One region of the Actinoplanes octamycinicus genome, then DNA from elsewhere that is predicted to be linked to it. Evidence: riboswitches for the same ligand, from Rfam matches in the RefSeq annotation. Region 1 holds a riboswitch; the other holds the start of a gene.
What was found. Region 1 has a riboswitch for S-adenosylmethionine ahead of BJY16_RS19565 (GNAT family N-acetyltransferase). Riboswitches for the same ligand answer to the same signal wherever they lie in the genome.

Region 1 (3,396 bases):
GATCAGCACCACCAGGGCGCTCGGCGCGACACCCGGCCGCGGCCGGAAGCCGATCCGGACCAGCAGCCCGGCCGCGATCAGCAGGACCAGGACGATCGAGGTGGTCAGGAACTGGCCGGGCGTCGCGGTGTACGGCCACGTCGACATGGTGATCACCACGCTGATCCCGCAACCGGCCAGGAAGAGCACCCCGGTCACGATCAGCCCGGCCCGCCCCAGCCACGGCGTGGTCCGCCGCGCCCCGGAGATCACCTCCATCATCATGATCGGCGCGCAGACGCTCCAGAAGACGTGGATGCCGATCACGTAGACGGTCCACGGCACCGCGATGCCCAGCGCCGGGAGGAACCCGTCCACCAGCAGGTGCTGGTCCGCGTAGTTGGGGTTGAACAGCGACTGGGTGGTCAGCCCCTCCTCCAGCACGCCGTAGGCGACCGCCAGGATCAGGATGTTCGGCCAGCCCCGCCCGCGGCGGCGGACCACCTCCCGGATCAGCAGCGCGCCGCCGCCGTAGAGCGGGGCCAGCGCCAGCACCGCGGGCAGGAAGGTGATCGGCAGATTGCCCAGCAGGAACTCGGCGACCAGCGGGGCCAGGAAGAAGAGTCCGACGGTGGGAGCGATGCGGCTTCTCATACCTCGACTACACCGCTCCCGGCGCCCGGTCACCCCGGTCGAACATCACGCATCGCCGGTGACAGATGTCAGGCGAGCCGGGCCTCCAGCCGGGCCCGGCAGTGCGGCCACTCGGAGGCGATGATCGAGTACATCGCGGAGTCGCGCAGCCGGCCCTCCTCCCCCGGCGCCCAGGACTTCGACCAGCAGCGGAGGACACCCTCGAAGGTCGCGCCGAGCCGCTCGATGGCGGCCCGGGAGCGGGCGTTGCGGGCATCCGTCTTCAGGTCCACGCGCACCGCGTTCCACCGCTCGAAAGCGTGCCGGAGCAGCAGGAACTTCGCCTCCGTGTTGATCCCGGACCGCTGCGCCGACGCGCCCAGCCAGGTGAAGCCGATCTCCACGGCGCACAGCTCGTCGCGGTCCGGCCAGGGGCGCGGATCCCACAGCCCGGTCGCGCCGACGGCACGGCCCGTCGATTTCAGGACCTGCGCGTACGGCTTGAGCACGCCCGCCTCGGCCCGCGCCAGCTGGGCCGCCAGGTACCCGTCCACCTCGGCCGCGGTCGGCACCCAGGTGTACCGGTACGACGAACGGTCCTCCTCGGCGGCGGCCGCCAGGTCCGCGGCGTGCCGTCCGGACAGCGGCTCGAGGCGGACCAGGCGACCGTCCAGAACCGGGGCGTCGAGGTTTTTGAGCAGCACAGCAGGACTCCCTTCGCGGCTTGCCCGGCACACCGCGCGCCGGACCCGGTCATCACCCGGGGCACCCCACCCACGGTTGGAGGGTTGCCGGCCAGCAAGCCGGGGCTCAACGCTGGCACTCATGACCTGGCCGTCACCCTAACAGCCACTCCGCTCCACAGCGGACGCCTTTCCCGCCCCACAGAGCCACCCAGACCGCGGAGCGGCCGGCCGGCACGGGACTCCCCGTCGTACCGAAGAAAGATCCGCGACGTGCCGGCGACGCCGCGGCAGCGAGAATAACCGGCGGACCAGCGGGCCCGCGGCTGTGATCATGGGCGGATGGATGCCGACACGTTCGAGGCCGGGCAGCGGGCCCGGGAGTACTTTCACCGGCTGACCGTGCTGCCCGGCGCGTGGACGGTGCTGCGGCTGGACGGGCGGGGGTTCTCCCGGTTCACCGAGGAGCACTTCGGCAAGCCGTTCGACGAGCGGTTCGCCGGGCACATGGTGAGCACGGCGGAGACCCTGCTGGGTGAGCTGGGCGGGCGGTACGCCTACACCGAGAGCGACGAGATCTCGGTGCTCCTCGACCCGGGGTCCGGGCTGTTCGGGCGCGGCGTGGAGAAGCTCGTCTCGGTGTCGGCCGGGCTGGCCAGCGCCGCCTTCAGCCTCGCGGTCGGCAAGCCGGCGCACTTCGACTCGCGGGTGTGGCTGGGGACCGGGGTGGGCGACGTGGCCGACTACTTCTCCTGGCGGCAGGCGGACGCGGCCCGGTGCGCGCTGAACGGCTGGTGCTACTGGACGCTGCGCAAGGCCGGCAAGTCCCGCCGGGAGGCGACCCGGGAGCTCGACGGGGCGAGCACGGCGGACAAGAACGAGCTGCTCTTCCGGCACGGGATCAACTTCAACGAGGTGCCCGCCTGGCAGCGACGCGGGGTCGGGTTGTGGTGGGAGCGGGTGCCGCACACCGGCCACGATCCGGTCCGGGACATGGCGGTGACCACCGAGCGGCGGCGGCTCCGGGTGGAGCGGGAACTGCCGATGAAGGACGGGTACCGGGAGCTCATCGAGCGGGTCGCCACGACTCGGTGAGGTCGATCCGGTGGCGCCAGGTGTGGGCGGCGGGTGAGTCGGGGCCGGCGGTCGCGGCGGCCACGGTGCGCATCGCGTGGCACTTGGCCAGCATGGCGGCGTGCCGGGCGGGCCAGGGTGGACGGTGGCCGTAGCCGGTGAAGAGGGCGTCCAGGTCGGCGGCGGCGTGCGGGTGGTGCATCCGGACGATCCACTCGCACCAGGCCAGGTCCTCGATCGGGTCGCCGTCGTGGGCCCACTCCCAGTCGAGGACCGCGACGGTGGCGAAGGTGACCGGGTCGAAGAGCATGTTGTTCGGGCCGTAGTCGCCGTGCACGGTCCGCAACCGCGTCAGGGTGCGGCCGCAGGAGTCGAGCACCGCGGCGGCGTGCCCGGCGTCGATCAGGTCCTGGCCGTGGGCGCCGGGCACGTACCGGGTCCACAGCTCGCCGGGCGGCTCGGCGATCAGGTCCGGCACCGGGACACCGGCGGCCGCCATCCGGGTCAGCACCCGGCTCTCGGTGGCCCGGCGGAGCTCCGCGTCCGGCCCCTGGAACCGTTTGATCACCACATCCCCGTCGCGACGGGTGTCGTTGGTGTATCCATGCCTCATGAGCTGCGGTTTCAACTTTCTGGTTGACAGTCTGCCGGACCGGGTCTAGCTTATGTTTAAACCGATTAGTTGAAACGAGGACGAGATGCCGGCCGATGAGCTGTCCCGGGTCTTCGCCGCGCTGGCCGACCCGACGCGCCGTGACATGGTGGCGCGGCTGGCGGCCGGCGACGCGACGGTCAACCAGCTCGCCGAGCCCTACCGGATGTCGCTGCAGGCGGTCTACAAGCACCTCAAGGTGCTGGAGGAGGCCGGTCTGGTCAGCCGCCCGGCCGGGCCGCAGCCCCGGTCGGTGCGGCTGGAGCGGGACGTCTTCGACGAGATCGGTGGCTGGATCGAGCAGTACCGGCGCCGCGCCGAGGCGCGCTACCAGCGCCTGGACGCGGTGTTGAGGACCATCGACGAGCGAGAGGG
Region 2 (3,396 bases), 3.1 Mb from region 1:
GCGACCGGATCCTTCGGCGTGCGGAATTACTTCGAACGCCGGGCCGGGCTGCGCGACGGCGGCTATCCGGAGGATCTGCCACTGCGACCCTGGGTGGAGCGGGTGTTCCGCCGCCGCTGAGACCGGCCATCCGGGGCCGCTGAGACGGCCTAACGCGGCCGCTGAGACTCGGCCCGCCGCCACCGGTGAGATTTGGTCGGGAGGACGGACGCACAACGCCTCCGGCACGAAGCCATTGGGTCAGCGTTGGGTCGTTGGGTCCCTCGGAGATTGTCGCCAAGCTCAGGTGAGGGGCCACTTACGGCGTCGCGTCCTCCCGCGACAAGCATCCTGCCGATCCGGAGATCGGCGCGCAAGTCCTCGGAGGAAGGAATATTCGACAACCGGCAGATGTCCGGTTACTGTCCGCTATCCGAGCAGGCCGGCCTCGCGCGCGCCGCGCAGCGACGGCTTGATCCGGTGGGTCGGGCCGACCTCGGCGGAGATCGCGTCCAGCGTCTTCAGACCCTCGCCGGTGTTGTAGACGACCGTCTCCTTCGCCGGGTCCAGCTTGCCGCTCTCCACCAGCTTCTTCAGCACCGCGACGGTGGTGCCGCCGGCGGTCTCGGCGAAGACGCCGGTGGTCTCGGCGAGCAGCCGGATGCCCTCCCGGATCTCCGCGTCGTCCGCGTAGTCCATCCAGCCGCCGGTGCGGCGGACCGCCTCGATCGCGTACGGCCCGGCGGCCGGGTCGCCGATGTTCAGCGACTTGGCGATGCCGGTCGGCTTGACCGGGGTGATCACGTCGGTGTCGTTGTGCAGCGCCACCGCGATCGGGTTGCAGCCGGCCGACTGCGCGCCGAAGACCGTCCAGCCGCCCGCCGGCGCCTCGGCCAGTCCGATCTCGACCAGCTCGCTGAACGCCTTGTCCACCTTGGTGAGCAGCTCGCCGGAGGCCATCGGGATGACCACCTGGGCCGGGATCCGCCAGCCGAGCTGCTCGGCCACCTCGTAGCCCAGGGTCTTGGAGCCCTCGGCGTAGAACGGCCGCACGTTCACGTTCACGAACGCGGTGTCCTCGAACTCGTCGGTCTCCACCAGCTCGCTGCACAGCCGGTTCACGTCGTCGTAGGAGCCCTCGATGGCGACCAGCTCACCGCCGTAGACCGCGGTGGTGACGACCTTGCCCTGCTCCAGGTCGGACGGGATGAAGACGATGCTGGGCACGCCGGCCCGGGCCGCGTGGGCGGCCACCGAGTTGGCCAGGTTGCCGGTGGAGGCGCAGGAGAACCGCTTGAAGCCCAGCTCCTTGGCGGCGGTCAGGGCCACCGAGACGACCCGGTCCTTGAACGAATGGGTCGGGTTCTGCGAGTCGTCCTTCACCCAGAGCGGGGCGGTGATGCCCAGGCGCTCGGCCAGTGCCGGGGCGCTGACCAGCGGGGTCAGGCCGGGGTCCAGGGTCACTCGGGTGGCCGGGTCCTGGCCGGCCGGCAGCAGCGCGGCGTAACGCCAGATGTTCTGCGGGCCCGCCTCGATCTCGGCCCGGGTCACCCGCGCGAGCGCGGCCTCGTCGTAGGCCACCTCGAGCGGGCCGAAACACTCGAAACAGGCGTGCTGCGCGGCGAGCGGGTACTCCGCGCTGCACGCGCGGCAGATCAGGCCGCGGGCCGGCGAAGTGGTAGCAGTGGGTGTGGTGACGGCAGACGTCATCGAGGCCTTCCCTCTCATCTTTCCCGGCGGCGACCTGCCTCGGGACGGAATTAGCACCTGCCGCGCGCGGCCTCGTCCTCGAGACATACGCGGTGGTTGCCGGGGCTTCACAGGGCCGTTCCCTCTGCCCCTCTGGATGAGGTATTCAGTTGTTTCCCGAAGCTTACGACGAGATCTCGGCAAGTCCACACCGAGTTCCCGAGGTGTGAGCGACCTCCTTCCTATCGGCCGCCGCTTGACTGCTCCAAGGATCCGACGCAGGAGAACTGGCTGGCGACCGGGCGGTACCCCAGCCGCGTGTTGACCGCCAGCATCGGCAGGTTCGCCTCGTCGTTGCTGGTGAACGCGCGAGTCACGCCGGTCGCGGCGGCTCGCCGCAGGGCCACGCTCTTGACCAGCCGAGCCAGGCCGCGGCCGCGGTGGCCGGGGGCGGTGGCGGTCATGTCCGACCAGACCCGGTCGCCGTCACGGACCAGCAGGGAGAACGACACGATCTCGCCGGCCACCAGGGCCGCGGTGCTGCAGTCGTGGTCGAGGCCGGGGTTCTGCCAGATGTCGTACCGCCAGGACTCGAACGAGGGTGGCTGCGGGGCGACGTCGCCGGGCTCGTCGGCGGCGGCGACGACGTCGGCGGCGTAGAGCTCCTCGGCGGTCGTCTCGCGCAGCGCGATCAGCCGGACGCCGTCCGGCACCCGGTCCGCCGGCACGCCGTCCAGGGCGGCCAGCTCCAGCGCGGAATAGCGCAGCTCACGGACCGGCTCGAAGCCGCGGCGCCGGGCGAACGGCAGCGCCTGCGGGGTGGCGGTGACCGCGGCCCGGCGGACGCCGGCCGCGCGCAGATGACCGGCGGCCGCCGCGAACAGGGCGCCGCCGATCCCCCGGCCACGGGCCGTGGGATGCACCTGGAGCAGCGAGATCTGCCCGAAGTCCGGCTCCGTCGTCCGCACCTTCCGATAGGCCGACACCCAGCCGACCGGCTCGCCGTCCCGCTCGGCGACGAACGCCGCCCAGTCCTCGCCCGGCGGCGGCTCGGCGATCATCAGCCGGGTCCGGGCCACGCCGCGGACCAGATAGGGATGGACCGTCGCGCCGAGCGTGACCACGGCGGCGGCGTCGTCCGGCCGGGCGGGGCGGATGCTGAAGTCGGCCATCGGCCGATCCTCGGCCCCCCGGGACCGGCCGGTCAACGCCTTTCCCGGACGCTCAGGAGGTGACGTCCTTGCGGGTGAAGCGGAAGAAGGCCAGACCCCAGAAGACCACCGCGTAGACGAACGCGGAGATGGCGCCCTTGGCCAGGTCCTCGGTCTGCACCGGGGTGGAGAGCAGGCCCAGCCAGGCGTCGCTGTAATGGGTCGGCAGCGCGTTGCGGATCGACCCGAGCGCGGTGATCTGGTCCAGGATGCTGGACAGAATCCAGAGCAGCACCGCGCCACCGACCGCGCCCAGGGCGGCGTCGGTGAGCACCGACAGCAGGAAGGCGAGCCCGGCCACCACCAGCAGGGTCACCGCCAGGTAGGCGAGGATGCCGAGCAGCCGCAGCACCCCCTGGCCGGGTGGGATCTCGGCGGCGATGGTGCTGCCCAGCGGATGCCAGCCGTAGCGGACCGTGCCGACCAGCAGACCGGTGCCGGCCAGCAGGGCGAGGGCGAGCAGGGCGTACCCGAGCGCGACGGTCAGCTTGACCGCGAGCAGGCGGGCCCGCGGGAC

Region 2: another riboswitch for S-adenosylmethionine. It lies ahead of thrC (threonine synthase); the one in region 1 lies ahead of BJY16_RS19565 (GNAT family N-acetyltransferase).

What each region holds. Positions count from the first base shown of each region.
Region 1 covers NZ_JACHNB010000001.1:4,465,186-4,468,581, reverse strand. Annotated here, with positions in the region: gene BJY16_RS19570 (AF_0692 family protein) at 1-633, opposite strand, end outside; gene BJY16_RS19565 (GNAT family N-acetyltransferase) at 702-1,316, opposite strand; SAM riboswitch class IV at 1,328-1,443, opposite strand; gene BJY16_RS19560 (tRNA(His) guanylyltransferase Thg1 family protein) at 1,638-2,390, shown strand; gene BJY16_RS19555 (phosphotransferase) at 2,362-2,982, opposite strand; gene BJY16_RS19550 (ArsR/SmtB family transcription factor) at 3,068-3,396, shown strand, end outside.
Region 2 covers NZ_JACHNB010000001.1:1,321,817-1,325,212, forward strand. Annotated here, with positions in the region: gene BJY16_RS05900 (hypothetical protein) at 1-120, shown strand, start outside; gene thrC (threonine synthase) at 409-1,689, opposite strand; SAM riboswitch class I at 1,701-1,832, opposite strand; gene BJY16_RS05910 (GNAT family N-acetyltransferase) at 1,911-2,840, opposite strand; gene BJY16_RS05915 (ABC transporter permease) at 2,893-3,396, opposite strand, start outside.